DNA from 2 places in the Kitasatospora sp. NPDC034533 genome. Region 2 is predicted to be linked to the other one. Evidence: predicted binding sites of a transcription regulator. Region 2 holds the regulator's gene; the other holds the start of a gene.
What was found. Region 2 encodes HrcA, which represses chaperone genes, less so after heat shock. Its sites were predicted from a motif close to TTNGCACTCNGNNNNNCNGAGTGCNAA; they were not measured.

Region 1 (6,924 bases), on a different contig from region 2:
GGCGGGATGACCGAGGACGAGCGCGAGGAGATGCTGGGGCGCTCGCGGCACCGGCTGGTCGAGGTCCCGCTGACCCCGCCGGCGGTCGCCCGGCACTAGCCCCCGCCTTCATGAGCGCGGTGAAGAAACGTTCCTTCGCTGTGATTCAGCCTGATAGCAGTCCACTCGGCCCGCCCCCGCTCACCGTCAGTACCGGGCCACCGCGGCCCCGTCACCCACCGTCAGCGATCCCCGGCCGAGCCCGCCAGCCGCTCCAGCATCAGCGCGACGGCCGGCACCTCCGCCAGGTCCGGGAGGGTCAGCGCGACCACCTGGCGCACCGCGGGCGCCCCGGAGGCCGTCCGCACCGGCACCGTCGACACGCCGTCAGGGCGCACCGACTCCAGCGCGAGCCGCGGCAGCACCGCCACCCCGAGCCCGGCCGCCACCAGGCCGACCACCGCCGGGTAGTCGTCCGTCGCGAAGTCGATCCGCGGCTCGAAGCCCGCCCCGGCGCAGAGCTCCACCAGGTGCCCCCGGCACTGCGGGCAGCCCGCGATCCACTGCTCCTGCGCCAGCTCGGCCAGCTCCACCGCCCCGCCCTTCCCGGCCAGCGGGTGGGCGGCGGGCAGCAGGCCCACCATCGGGTCGTCCAGCAGCGGGGTGACCACCAGGTCGGACCAGTCGGTCCCGGCGGTCAGCTGCTGCGCCTCCAGGTTGGCCTCGGCCCGGGCCTCGCGCGGAGTGCCGTGGCCGGGTGCCGGGAGCGCGACCGCCCCGTCGGACTGCGGGTAGCGGAAGGCCAGCGCGATCTCGCACTCGCCGCCGCGCAGCATCGCCAGCGACTCCGGCGGCTCCGCCTCGACCAGCGACACGCGCACCCCCGGATGGCTGTCCCGCAGGCGGGCGACCGCGGGCGGCACCAGGGTGGAACTCGCGGTCGGGAAGGACACCAGCCGCACCCGCCCGGCCCGCAGCCCGGCGATCGCCGCCACCTCCTCCTCGGCGGCGGAGAGCCCGGCCAGGATTCCGGTGGCATGCTTGAGCAGGACCCGCCCGGCCTCGCTGAGCTGCATCCCGCGGCCCGAGCGGACCACCAGCGGCGTGTCCACGGACTTCTCCAGGGCCTTCATCTGCTGGCTGATGGCGGGCTGCGTACACCCCAGCTCACGGGCGGCGGCGGAGAAGGAGCCGGTGCGGGCGACGGCACGCAGAACGCGCAGGTGGCGGGCCTCGATCATGCCTCAGTTATAAGGCAATCTTTGGATTCTGCAAAATTCTCCTGATAGTTGAAGGCTCAAGATCACCAACGCCGGAGGCCCGGCCCGCCTCCCCGAGGGAGCGGACCGGGCCTCCGGTCAGGCGTCGGAGCCTCAGTGCGAGTGGCCGTGACCGCCGTGCGAGTGACCGGCCTCGGCCTCCTCCTCCTTCTTCTCCACCACGAGGGTCTCGGTGGTGAGGAGCAGGGAGGCGATCGAGGCGGCGTTCTCCAGGGCGGAGCGGGTGACCTTGACCGGGTCGATGACGCCGGCCTTCACCAGGTCGCCGTACTCGCCGGTGGCGGCGTTGTAGCCCTGGCCGACCTCCAGCTCGGAGACCTTGGAGGTGATGACGTAGCCCTCCAGGCCGGCGTTCTGGGCGATCCAGCGCAGCGGCTCGTGCAGCGCCTTGCGGACCACGGCGACACCGGTGGCCTCGTCGCCCGACAGGCCCAGGCCGTCGTTCAGCACCTTGGCGGCGTGGACCAGGGAGGCGCCACCACCGGCGACGATGCCCTCCTCGACCGCGGCGCGGGTCGCCGAGATGGCGTCCTCCAGGCGGTGCTTGCGCTCCTTGAGCTCCACCTCGGTGGCGGCGCCGACCTTGATGACGCAGACGCCGCCGGCCAGCTTGGCCAGGCGCTCCTGGAGCTTCTCGCGGTCCCAGTCGGAGTCGGTCGCGGCGATCTCGCCCTTGATCTGGGCGACGCGGCCGGCCACGGCCTCGGCGTCACCGGCGCCGTCGACGACGGTGGTCGCGTCCTTGGTGATGGTCACGCGGCGGGCGGTGCCCAGCACGTCCAGGCCGACCTGGTCGAGCTTGAGGCCGACCTCCTCGGAGATGACCTGGCCACCGGTCAGGACGGCCAGGTCGCCGAGGATCGCCTTGCGGCGGTCGCCGAAGCCCGGGGCCTTGACGGCGACGGCGTTGAAGGTGCCGCGGATCTTGTTCACGACCAGGGTCGACAGCGCCTCGCCGTCGACGTCCTCGGCGATGATCAGCAGCGGCTTCGAGGAACCGCCCTGGAGGATCTTCTCCAGCAGCGGCAGCAGCTCCTGGATGGAGGAGATCTTGCCCTGGTTGATCAGGATGTACGGGTCCTCCAGGACCGCCTCCTGCCGCTCCGCGTCGGTGACGAAGTACGGCGACAGGTAGCCCTTGTCGAACTGCATGCCCTCGGTGAAGTCCAGCTCCACGCCGAAGGTGTTCGACTCCTCGACGGTGATGACGCCGTCCTTGCCGACCTTGTCGATCGCCTCGGCGATCAGCTCGCCGACCTGGGTGTCCTGCGCGGAGAGGGACGCGACGGCGGCGACGTCGTCCTTGCCCTCGATCTCGCGGGCGGCGGAGAGCAGGTGCTCGGAGACGGCGGCGACGGCCTTGTCGATGCCCTTCTTCAGGGCGGCCGGGCCGGCACCGGCGGCGACGTTGCGCAGACCCTCGTTGACCAGGGCCTGGGCCAGCACGGTGGCGGTGGTGGTGCCGTCACCGGCGACGTCGTTGGTCTTGGTGGCGACCTCCTTGACGAGCTGCGCGCCAAGGTTCTCGTACGGGTCGTCCAGCTCGACCTCGCGGGCGATGGTGACACCGTCGTTGGTGATGGTCGGAGCGCCGAACTTCTTGTCGATGACGACGTTGCGGCCCTTGGGGCCGATGGTCACCTTGACGGTGTCGGCCAGCTTGTTGACACCGCGCTCCAGCGAGCGGCGGGCGTCCTCGTCGAACTGCAGGATCTTCGCCATGTTCCCTATTCCCTCGGGGCTGCGACCGGGCCACCGGCCGCCGGACTACGTGAACCAACAACCACGCCCCGGGCCCCTGTCACATGGGACACGGATCCGGGGCGGGTCGGAACGTCTTACTTCTCGATGATCGCGAGGACGTCGCGGGCCGAGAGCACCAGGTACTCCTCGCCCTGGTACTTCACCTCGGTGCCGCCGTACTTCGAGTACAGGACGATGTCACCGACGGCGACGTCGAGCGGCAGACGCTGGCCGTCCTCGAAGCGGCCCGGGCCGACGGCCAGGACGACGCCCTCCTGGGGCTTCTCCTTGGCGGTGTCCGGGATAACCAGGCCGGAGGCCGTGGTGGTCTCGGCGTCGAGCGGCTGGACCACGATGCGGTCCTCGAGCGGCTTGATGGCAACCTTGCTGCTGGTGGTCACGTCCGAGCTCCCCTTCGGAGATTACGGGGTTTTCTAACGGGTAGGGGCGATCCTGCGGGTCTGCCGTCGCGGGGGTCAGACACACGTCGTCGCGTTAGCACTCTCCAGGTGGTGAGTGCCAAGGACGACCATAGGGCCGTGTTAGCACTCAGTCAACCAGAGTGCCAACGGCGCGTCCTGGGGGCCCCGGACGAGGGATGAGTAGCCGTACTCATGTGCGACGGCTCCGGCACCGAACAGACTCCTGCCATGACTCCGATCCCGGCCCGCGTCGGCCCCTCCCGGCTCAAGGACGCCTCGCTCGCCCTGCCGACCCTGCTCCTGCTGGGCGCGGCGCTCCCCGTCGCCGCCTTCTACCTCGTCTGCCTCATCGGCATCGCGGCCGGCTTCGACGGCGGCGACGACGGGGACGGCAGCGCCTGGGCCACCCTGGGCGTCGCGTTCATGGCCGCCCCGGTGATCGCCCTCGCGGCGAGCGTCGTGACGGCCGTCCGCAGCGTCCGGTCCGGCTACCGGCTCCTCCCGGCCGCCGCCGCGATCGCTCCGTTCCTCCTGCCCGCACTGCTCTCGTCCGGCGCCTTCCGGTGAACGGCCGGACGGTGCGCTCGCGAGCCCGCCGACCGGCGAGAATGACCCCGTGGACACCGAGAACCTCCAGCCCCTGCTGACGCCCGAGGGCCAGGCCCTGCTCGCCGAGTTGCGCGAGTTCACCCCCGAGGAGGAGCTGGCGCTGGCGACCAGGCTGCGGCGGGAGCACCCCGCGGAGCTGGTGTCGGCGGCGTTCGGGCAGGCGCGGCTGCGGCAGCGCGCGCGGGCGAAGTTCGGGGCCGACGCCGACCTGATGTACTTCACGCCCAACGGCGTCGAGCAGTCCACCCGGCGCGGCGTGGCCGAGTGGCGGGCGCGGCGCTTCGCCGCCCTGGGCGTACGGCGGCTGGCGGACCTCTGCTGCGGCATCGGCGGGGACGCGCTGGCGCTGGCCCGGGCGGGCATCGAGGTGCTGGCCGTCGACAGGGACCCGGCGGCCTGTGCCGCCACCGCGGCGAACGCCGCCGCGCTGGGCCTGGCCGAGCTGGTCGAGGTGCGCTGCGCGGACGTCGCCGAGGTGGACGTCACCGGCTACGACGCGGTGTTCACCGACCCGGCCCGGCGCACCTCGCGCGGCCGGGTGTTCGACCCCGAGGCGTACGCCCCGCCGCTCTCCTGGGCGATCGAGGCCGGCCGGCGGACCCCGGTCGGCGCGCTGAAGGTCGCCCCGGGCATCCCCCACGAGGCCGTCCCCGAGGACGCCGAGGCCGAGTGGGTCTCCGACCACGGCGACGTCAAGGAGGCGGTGCTCTGGTTCGGCACCCGGGCCGCGAGCCCGCACCGCGCCACCCTGCTGCCGCAGGGCGCCAGCCTGACCGGCGGCGACCTGCCCGACCCGCCGGCCGGCCCGGTCGGGCGCTACCTGTACGAGCCGGACGGCGCGGTGATCCGGGCCCACCTGGTGGCCGAGGTGGCCGAGCAGGTGGGCGGGCGGCTGATCGACCCGAAGATCGCCTACCTGACCGCAGACGAGCTGGTCGCCACCCCGTACGCGCACGCCTTCGAGCTCACCGACGTGCTGCCGTTCAACATCAAGAAGCTGAAGGCGCTGCTGCGCGAGCGGGCGGTCGGCACGGTGGTGATCAAGAAGCGCGGGATGGCGATCACCCCGGAGGAGCTGCGCCGCCAGCTCAAGCCGTCCGGGCCGAACACCGTCACGGTGATCCTCAGCCGCACCGACCGCGGCCCGCTGATGATGCTGGGGCAGCCGGTCTGAGTCAGGAGGCGGGCGCCTGGATGTAGTCCTCCAGGCGGGCCACCGAGAAGCCCTGCTCCTGGATCCGGGCCAGCAGGTCGCCGAACATCTGGGTCATCGTGGCGCCCTTGAGCTCCTGGGGGCCGCGGAAGTGCGCCAGGATGATGTCGCCGGGCTTCAGCTTCTTGTCCGCCGCCTGGTACTGCATGTCGTGGATCTGCATCGACTCGCGCCACAGCACGATCGCGCGCGGACCGCACTGCTGCACCGAGGTGTTGAGCGTCGAGGTGTTGGCGCCGTCGCCGAACGGCGGGCGGAACAGCAGCGGGGCGGTGCCGTACTGCTGGGTGAGCGCGGACTGGGCGTCGCAGATCTCGGACTTCTGCTTCTCGGCCGGGATCTTGCTCATCACCGGGTGGTCCACGGTGTGGTTCTGGACGTGGTTGCCCAGTGCCTGGAGCGGCTTGAAGTAGGCGTAGTCGTTCTTGACTATGTCCCGGGTCAGGAACATCGAGATCGGCACCTTGAGGTCGGTCAGCATCTCGACGAACTTGGGGTCCTTCTCGGCCCCGTCGTCGATGGTGATGAAGACGACCTTGTCGCTCGTCTTCACGTCGCTGAACACCGGTACGGGGCCGGTCCGTTCGAGCTTGACGGGCTTGTCGGCGGGCGGCGCCGGGGCGGGGGCGAGCGGGGTGAGGTTCCACTTGGCCCAGGCCGCCGCGTCCGCGCCCGCCGGCGCCGCGGTGGTCGGGGCGGCGGTGGCCGGCGCCGCGGTGGTGGGCCGGGGCGCGGCCGGGGCGGTGCCGGTGCCCTGGGCGGCCGGGGCGCTGCCGCCGCCGCTGCCGCATCCGGTGGCGAAGGCCAGCAGCGCCAGCGCCCCCGCCGCGTACGTCCTGGTCCTGCTCCGCCCGTCCCTGATCACCGCAGTGCGCTCCCGCTTCCCGTCCGGCCTTCTCTCAGCTATGCACGGTAACGGCCGGGGGCGCGGTTCCCCGGTCCGGGCTACTCGGCGTGCTCGCGGACGAAGGACCAGCGGTGCACCGGACGGCCGAGCAGTTCGGCCGGCGGGTCGGCGACGGGCACCGGCTCGCCGCTCCACCAGGTGATCAGCAGCACCCGCTCGCCGGGGGCGGAGAGCAGTTCGAGGCGCTCCAGCCCGGCCGAGCCGCGGAGCGCCGGCAGCGCCGACTCCCGCACCCAGGCGGCGAGTTCGGCTCCCCGCCCGGCCGCCGCCCGGGCCTCCCACATCGCGGCGACGGTCATGCCGCGCCGCCGCCGAGGGCGTGGTAGGCCTGGCCGTGGAAGTCCCCGTGCCCCGTGTCCGCGGTGGGCACGTGGACGTCGGTCACCGGCAGCGAGGAGTCCGCCGACAGGTCGAGGGCGGACGGCGTGCGGTCGCGCCACACCATCTCGGCGCCGAGCGCCGCGACCATCGCGCCGTTGTCGGTGCACAGGCCCGGCCGGGGCACCCGCAGCCGGATGCCGGCCCGGTCGCAGCGCTGCTGGGCCATCTCGCGCAGCCGCGAGTTGGCCGCCACGCCGCCGCCGATCATCAGGTGGTCGACGCCGCTGTCCTTGCACGCCTTGACGGCCTTGCGGGTGAGCACGTCGGTGACCGCCTCCTGGAAGGACGCCGCCACGTCGGCGATCGGCACCTCCTCCCCGGTCCGGCGCTTGGCCTCCACCCAGCGGGCGACGGCGGTCTTCAGGCCGGAGAAGGAGAAGTCGTACTCGG
Region 2 (6,924 bases):
AGGCCCGCGCGGCCGGCTTCGAGCACGTCAACCTCGACCTCATCTACGGCACCCCGGGCGAGTCCGACGACGACTGGCGGGCCTCCCTGGACGCCGCCATCGGCGCCGGGCCCGACCACGTCTCCGCGTACTCGCTGATCGTCGAGGAGGGCACCCGGCTGGCCGCCCGGGTCAAGCGCGGCGAACTGCCGATGATCGACGACGACGTGCACGCCGACCGCTACCTGATCGCCGAGGAGGCGCTCGCCGCCGCCGGCTACTCCTGGTACGAGGTCTCCAACTGGGCGACCACCCCCGAGGGCCGCTGCCGCCACAACGAGCTCTACTGGACCGGCGCCGACTGGTGGGGCGCCGGCCCCGGCGCCCACAGCCACGTCGGAGGCGTCCGCTGGTGGAACGCCAAGCACCCCGCCGCCTACGCCCAGGCCCTCGCTGAGCACCGCACCCCGGCCCTGGCCCGCGAGGTGCTGGCCGACGAGGACCGCCGCGTCGAACGCGTGCTGCTGGAGCTGCGCCTGGTCGAGGGCGTCGCCCTCGACCTCCTCACCGACACCGGCCGCGCGGCGGCGCGCCGGCACCTCGCCGACGGCCTCCTCGCCGCCGGCCCCTACGAGCGGGGCCGCGCCGCCCTCACCCTCCGGGGCCGCCTGCTCGCGGACGCGGTGGTACGCGACCTGGTGGACTGACCGAGGGGCTGCCGTGCCCGCATGGCCACGCCGAGTGCGCGAGCGTGCGGGTGTGGCCGGTGATCGACGACTTTCCTCGAATCACTCGGGCAGGGCCGTGAAGTCGATCAACTCCTCGACACGGCCCAGGAGTTCGGGCTCCAGGTCCCGGTAGGAGTTCACCTTCGACAGGATGTGCTTCCAGGCCGCCGGGGTGTCCACCGGCCAGCCGAGACGGCGGCAGGTGCCCTCCTTCCAGTCCTCGCCCCGGGGGACGGCGGGCCAGGCGGGGATGCCCACGCTCGACGGCTTCACGGCCTGCCAGATGTCGATGTACGGGTGGCCGACGACCAGCACCGAATCGCCGGTGACCTGGGCGGCGATGCGGTGCTCCTTGGTGCCGGGGAGCAGGTGGTCGACGAGGACGCCGAGGCGCCGGCCCGGGCCGGGGGCGAAGTCGGCGACGATCGCGGGCAGGTCGTCGATGCCGCGCAGGTACTCGACGACCACGCCCTCGATCCGCAGGTCGTCGCCCCAGACCCGCTCGACCAGTTCCGCGTCGTGCCGGCCCTCGACGTAGATGCGCGACTCGCGGGCGACCCGGGCGCGGGCGCCGGGGACGGCGATCGAGCCGGAGGCGGTGCGCCCGGGAGCCCGGGAGGGGGCCGGGCCGGCCGGGCGGACGAGCGTGACCACCCTGCCCTCCAGCAGGAAGCCGCGCGGCACCATCGGGAACACCCGGTGCTTGCCGAACCGGTCCTCCAGGGTGACGGTGAACCCCTCGGCGGTCTTCTCGAAGCGCACCACCGCCCCGCAGAAGCCGGTCACCGCCTCCTCGACCACCAGGTCCCGCTCGGCGGGCACCTCGGGTGCGGGCTGCTGCTTCTTCCACGGCGGGGTCAGGTCCGGTCCGTACTGGTGGCTGCGCATACGGGTGATCATAGGGACCGGACGCTGGCATGATCACCGCATGCACGTCTTCCGCTCCCGCGCCGTCCGGGCCGGGACCTTCGTCCTCCTCGCGCTCTCCGGGGCGGCCTTCGGCCTGGTGAAGGACAGCCGGCCGCAGTACGCCGCCGCCGCGGTGGTCGTCCTCGGGGCCGCCTTCGTCCTCTTCGGCGTGACGGAGTGGGTGAACGCCAGGGGCGCGGAGCCCGCCGCACCGGCCGCGGCCGCCGACGGCGACGGCGTCGGCGGCGGCGACAAGGGCGAGGACGGGGACGGCGACGGCGACGGGCACCTGGAGCGGTGCGAGGTCTGCGGCCGGACGGAGCCCAGGACGGCGGACGCGGACGGGAGCCCGGAGCTGCCCGAGGGCTGGCTGTCCCTGGAGATCGACCGCCGCTCCGCCGAACTGCTCCACCGGACGTACTGCTCCGAGGAGCACCTGCGCCAGGGCCTCGCGGAGCCGCTGCCCGCCCCGGTGCCCTACCGGGGCGGCTGCGACGACCCCTGGGAGAGGGGCCCGCGAACCGCCTGGGACCGGTTCGTCGACGGGGCCCTGCTGGCCGGGCTGCTGCTCGTGTGCGGGTTCCTGCTGCTCGGGTCCGTCCTGGCGGTCCGGTTCCTGTTCGGACTGGTCGTCAGCGCGCTGTCGTAGCGGACCGCCGGGGCGGGCCGGCGCCGCCTCACAGGCCCGGCGCGCCCCAGACCGGGAACCAGCGGCTCAGGTCCTTCTCCAGCCGCAGGTCGTTCCCCAGCATCGCGTTGACCTGGAGCTCCAGCGGACTGTTGCGCCGCTCCCCGCCGCCCGGCATCGGGGCGAAGGGGTAGAACGTGCCCCGCTTGTAGAGGTACACCAGCGCCAGCGACTGCCCCTGGGCGTCGCGGAAGCCCACCAGCGAGCAGAGCAGCTGCGGCCCGAAGCCGTTCGCCTCCAGCTCGCTGTTGACCGCGTGCAGGTCGTTCACCAGCTCCGGCAGCTCCTCGGGCGAGTGCCGCGCGAGCAGCCAGGAGTAGCCGTAGCCGTCCTTGGAGGCCTCCACCGGGACGCCGCCGCGCTCGGTGTCGGCGTCCAGCAGCGCCCGGACCTGCTGCTCGACCTGGACGAAGGCCGCGCCCTCGACGGCCGCGAAGCAGACCGAGCCGAGCCCGGTGGGGGTGAACCCGGCCCCGGCCTCCAGGGTGAGCGCGGCGGACGGCACGCCGAACAGCTGGTCCAGGTCGGGCTTGACGGGCTTGCTGCGGCCGAACAGGGCGTCCAGGAATCCCACGGCGGTCCTTTCGGTGAGGTGCTCAGCGGCCGAGCTGCTCGGAGATCCGGGCCAGCTGCTCCAGCCGCTTCTCCAGCGTCGGATGGGTGGAGAACAGCTGCGAGGCGGTCTCCCGGGCGCTCAGCGCGGGGGCGAAGTAGAAGGCGTTGTACGGCTGCGCCTGGCGCAGGTCCTTGCTGGGGATGGCCGCGATCTGCCCGGTCACCTTGGTGAGCGCCGAGGCCAGCGAGCTGGGCCGCCCGGTGAGCTGGGCGGCGGCCCGGTCCGCGGCCAGCTCGCGGTAGCGGGACAGCAGCCGGGTGAGCAGGAAGCTGATCGCGTACACGAGCATCGACACCAGCGGGACGATCAGCGCCAGGACGGCCGCGTTCTGGTCGTTGTTGTTGCGCCCGCCGCCCATGAACCCGCCGTACACGGCGATCCGGGTCATCGCCCCGGCGAGGACGCCGAGGAAGCCGGCGATCGTCATCACCGCGACGTCCCGGTGGGCGACGTGCGACAGCTCGTGGGCGAGGACGCCCTCCAGTTCCTCCGGCTCCAGCCGGCGCAGCAGCCCGGTGGTCACGCAGACCACCGCGTTCTGCGGGTTGCGGCCGGTGGCGAAGGCGTTCGGCATGTCGTTGTCGGCGACCGCCACCCGCGGTTTGGGCATGTCGGCCAGCGCGCAGAGCCGGTCGACGGTTCCGTGCAGCTGGGGGAACTGCTCCGGGGACACCTGGTGGGCGCCCATCGCCCGCTCGGTGATCTTGTCGCTGAACCAGAACTGGGCCACGAACAGCCCGCCCGAGATCAGCACGATCAGCGGCCAGGCGCCGCGCAGCAGCACGATCAGCAGGCCGGTGAAACCCACGTACAGCAGCCCGATCACGAACATCGTCACGACCATGCGGCCGGTCAGGCCGCGGTCGGGCGCGAATCGGGAGTGCTGGCCCGAGCTCGACATCGCTTGCTCCTCCGTTCGCCGTCGCTTTCGATGCTGCCACCCGGACGGCCTCCCGGCACCACCCCCGCGCCAGGAGGATCGACCCGCCGGGCCGCGGCGGACGGGTACGGAACTGCGGGGAGGATCACCCCGGTCGGGCCGTTCCTGCCGTAGGACCCGGGCCTTACACTGGCAGGTACGGTTCTGGCACTCGCGTGTTCAGAGTGCCAAGGCCGGGGCCGCCGGGAGCGGTCCGCAGCAAGGGACACAGACGGACAACGTGCGAAGACGGAGGTGCGTGCCCCATGGCCGGTGAGGTCCGCCAGCTGGACGAACGCAAGCTCGCCGTGCTCCGTGCGATCGTGCAGGACTACGTGGGCACCGAGGAGCCGGTCGGTTCCAAGGCCCTGGTGGAGCGGCACAACCTCGGAGTCTCCCCGGCGACCGTCCGCAACGACATGGCGGCGCTGGAGGAGGAGGGCTACATCCACCAGCCGCACACCAGCGCGGGCCGCATCCCGACCGACAAGGGGTACCGCCTCTTCGTCGACAAGCTCGCCGAGATCAAGCCGATGAGCGCCCCCGAGCGCCGGGCCATCCGGCACTTCCTGGACGGCGCGGTCGACCTGGACGACGTGGTGGCCCGCACGGTGCGGCTGCTCGCCCAGCTGACCCGGCAGGTCGCGGTGGTGCAGTACCCCTCGCTGTCGCGCTCCACCGTCCGGCACATCGAGCTGGTGGCGCTGGCCCCGGCCAAGGTGATGCTGGTGCTGATCACCAACACCGGCCGGGTCGAGCAGCGGATGGTCGACTGCCCGGGCACCGTCGGCGAGACGCTCCTGTCGGACCTGCGGGCCCGGATCAACACGAGGGCCGCCGGCCGGCGCCTCCCGGAGGTCCCGGGGCTGCTGGAGGAACTGCCGGCGCTGTTCGAACAGGCCGACCGGCCGACCGTCACCACGGTCCTGGCGACCCTGTTCGAGACGCTCGCCGAACAGAACGAGGAGCGGATCATGCTGGCCGGCACGGCCAACCTGACCCGCTTCGGACACGACTTCCCGCTCACCATCCAGCCGGTGCTGGAGGCCCTGGAGGAGCAGGTCATCCTGCTCCGCCTCCTGGGTGAGACCGGGGACGCCGCGATGACGGTCCGGATCGGCCGGGAGAACGCCTACGAGGGGCTGAATTCCACCTCGGTCGTTTCCGTCGGCTACGGTTCGGGCGACGAGAGCGTGGCCAAGCTGGGTGTGATCGGTCCGACCCGGATGGACTACCCGGGCACAATGGGGGCGGTGCGGGCGGTGGCGCGGTACGTGGGCCAGATCCTGGCCGAGTCCTAGCAAACGGCCGCCGTCGGACCTGACGGCGGCTACCAGTCGCAGCACTACTACAGGCGGAACAAGCGGAGCATTTGGTGGCCACGGACTACTACGCGGTACTCGGCGTCCGACGGGATGCGGGGCAGGACGAGATCAAGAAGGCGTTCCGGCGCCTGGCACGCGAACTGCACCCGGACGTCAACCCGGACCCGAAGACGCAGGAGCGGTTCAAGGAGATCAACGCCGCCTACGAGGTGCTCTCCGACCCGCAGAAGCGCCAGGTCTACGACCTCGGCGGGGACCCGCTGTCCCCGGGCGGCGGCGGTGGCGCGGGCGGCTTCGGCGCCGGCGCGGCGGGCTTCGGCTTCTCCGACATCATGGACGCCTTCTTCGGCGCCGCGGCCGGCCAGCGCGGCCCGCGCTCGCGCACCCGCCGCGGGCAGGACGCCATGATCCGGCTGGAGATCACCCTGGAGGAGGCCGCCTTCGGCACCACCAAGGAGCTCCAGGTCGACACCGCCGTCACCTGCACCACGTGTAGCGGCGAGGGCGCGGCCCCCGGCACCTCCGCGCAGACCTGCGACATGTGCCGCGGCAAGGGCGAGGTCTCCCAGGTCACCCGGTCCTTCCTGGGCCAGGTCATGACCTCCCGCCCCTGCCCGCAGTGCCAGGGCTTCGGCACCGTGGTGCCCACCCCGTGCCCGGAGTGCGCCGGCGACGGCCGGGTGCGCGCCCGCCGCACCCTCACCGTCAAGATCCCGGCCGGTGTCGACAACGGCACCCGGATCCAGCTGGCCGGCGAGGGCGAGGTCGGCCCCGGCGGCGGCCCGGCCGGCGACCTGTACGTCGAGATCGCCGAGACCACCCACACCATCTTCCAGCGGCGCGGGGACGACCTGCACTGCACCGTCACCATCCCGATGACGGCGGCCGCGCTCGGCACCCAGGTGCCGCTCCAGACCCTGGACGGCCTGGAGGAGGTCGACATCCGGCCCGGCACCCAGTCCGGCCAGTCGATCCCGCTGCACGGCCGGGGCATCACCCACCTGCGCGGCGGCGGACGGGGCGACCTGATAGTGCACGTCGAGGTGAAGACGCCCAGCAAGCTCGACGCCGAGCAGGAGGAGCTGCTGCGCCGCCTCGCGGTGCTGCGCGGCGAGGAGCGGCCGTCCGGCCAGTTCGCGCCGGGCCAGCAGGGCCTGTTCTCGCGTCTGAAGGACGCCTTCAACGGCCGGTAGCCGTCCGTGAGGAGGTGCCGGCGGCCCGGCCGCCGGCACCTCCCGCGCGTTCTCGTCCCACTCCCGGAGGTACCCGTCATGACCGCGCCCGTCTTCGTCGTCGAGACCGAGCGGATCGCCACCGCCGCGCCCGGGGCCGTGGTGCGCCTGGACGGCCCCGAGGGGCGGCACGCGGCCGCGGTGAAGCGGCTGGAGCCGGGCGAGGCGGTGACCCTCGCCGACGGGCTGGGCCTCGGGGTGGACGGCACGGTCGCCGAGGTGCTCGGCAAGGACGCGATCGACGTGACGGTCACCGCCGTGCGCCGCGAGCCGCAGCCCGCGCCGCGGATCGTCGTCGTCCAGGCGCTGCCCAAGGGCGACCGCGGCGAGCTGGCCGTGGAGACCATGACCGAGGTCGGCGTGGACGTGGTCGTGCCGTGGGCCGCCTCGCGCTGCATCACCCAGTGGAAGGGCGAGCGCGGCGCCAAGGCGCTCGCCAAGTGGCGGGCCACCGCCCGGGAGGCGGGCAAGCAGTCGCGCCGGGTGCGCTTCCCCGAGGTGCGCGAACCGGTGACCACCCGGCAGCTG

Region 1: groES (co-chaperone GroES) is a predicted target of HrcA. The motif match lies at 3,545-3,571, and genes of this name have one in related genera.

What each region holds. Positions count from the first base shown of each region.
Region 1 covers NZ_JBVITE010000001.1:153,731-160,654, reverse strand. Annotated here, with positions in the region: gene ACZ55U_RS00855 (WhiB family transcriptional regulator) at 1-99, shown strand, start outside; gene ACZ55U_RS00850 (LysR family transcriptional regulator) at 222-1,220, opposite strand; gene groL (chaperonin GroEL) at 1,353-2,981, opposite strand; gene groES (co-chaperone GroES) at 3,098-3,403, opposite strand; gene ACZ55U_RS00835 (hypothetical protein) at 3,653-3,991, shown strand; gene ACZ55U_RS00830 (THUMP-like domain-containing protein) at 4,041-5,207, shown strand; gene ACZ55U_RS00825 (polysaccharide deacetylase family protein) at 5,209-6,111, opposite strand; gene ACZ55U_RS00820 (hypothetical protein) at 6,192-6,452, opposite strand; gene tsaD (tRNA (adenosine(37)-N6)-threonylcarbamoyltransferase complex transferase subunit TsaD) at 6,449-6,924, opposite strand, start outside.
Region 2 covers NZ_JBVITE010000023.1:44,891-51,814, forward strand. Annotated here, with positions in the region: gene hemW (radical SAM family heme chaperone HemW) at 1-686, shown strand, start outside; gene ACZ55U_RS18340 (DUF3097 domain-containing protein) at 768-1,595, opposite strand; gene ACZ55U_RS18345 (hypothetical protein) at 1,636-2,265, shown strand; gene pspAB (PspA-associated protein PspAB) at 2,294-2,878, opposite strand; gene htpX (zinc metalloprotease HtpX) at 2,901-3,821, opposite strand; gene hrcA (heat-inducible transcriptional repressor HrcA) at 4,106-5,140, shown strand; gene dnaJ (molecular chaperone DnaJ) at 5,215-6,357, shown strand; gene ACZ55U_RS18370 (16S rRNA (uracil(1498)-N(3))-methyltransferase) at 6,436-6,924, shown strand, end outside.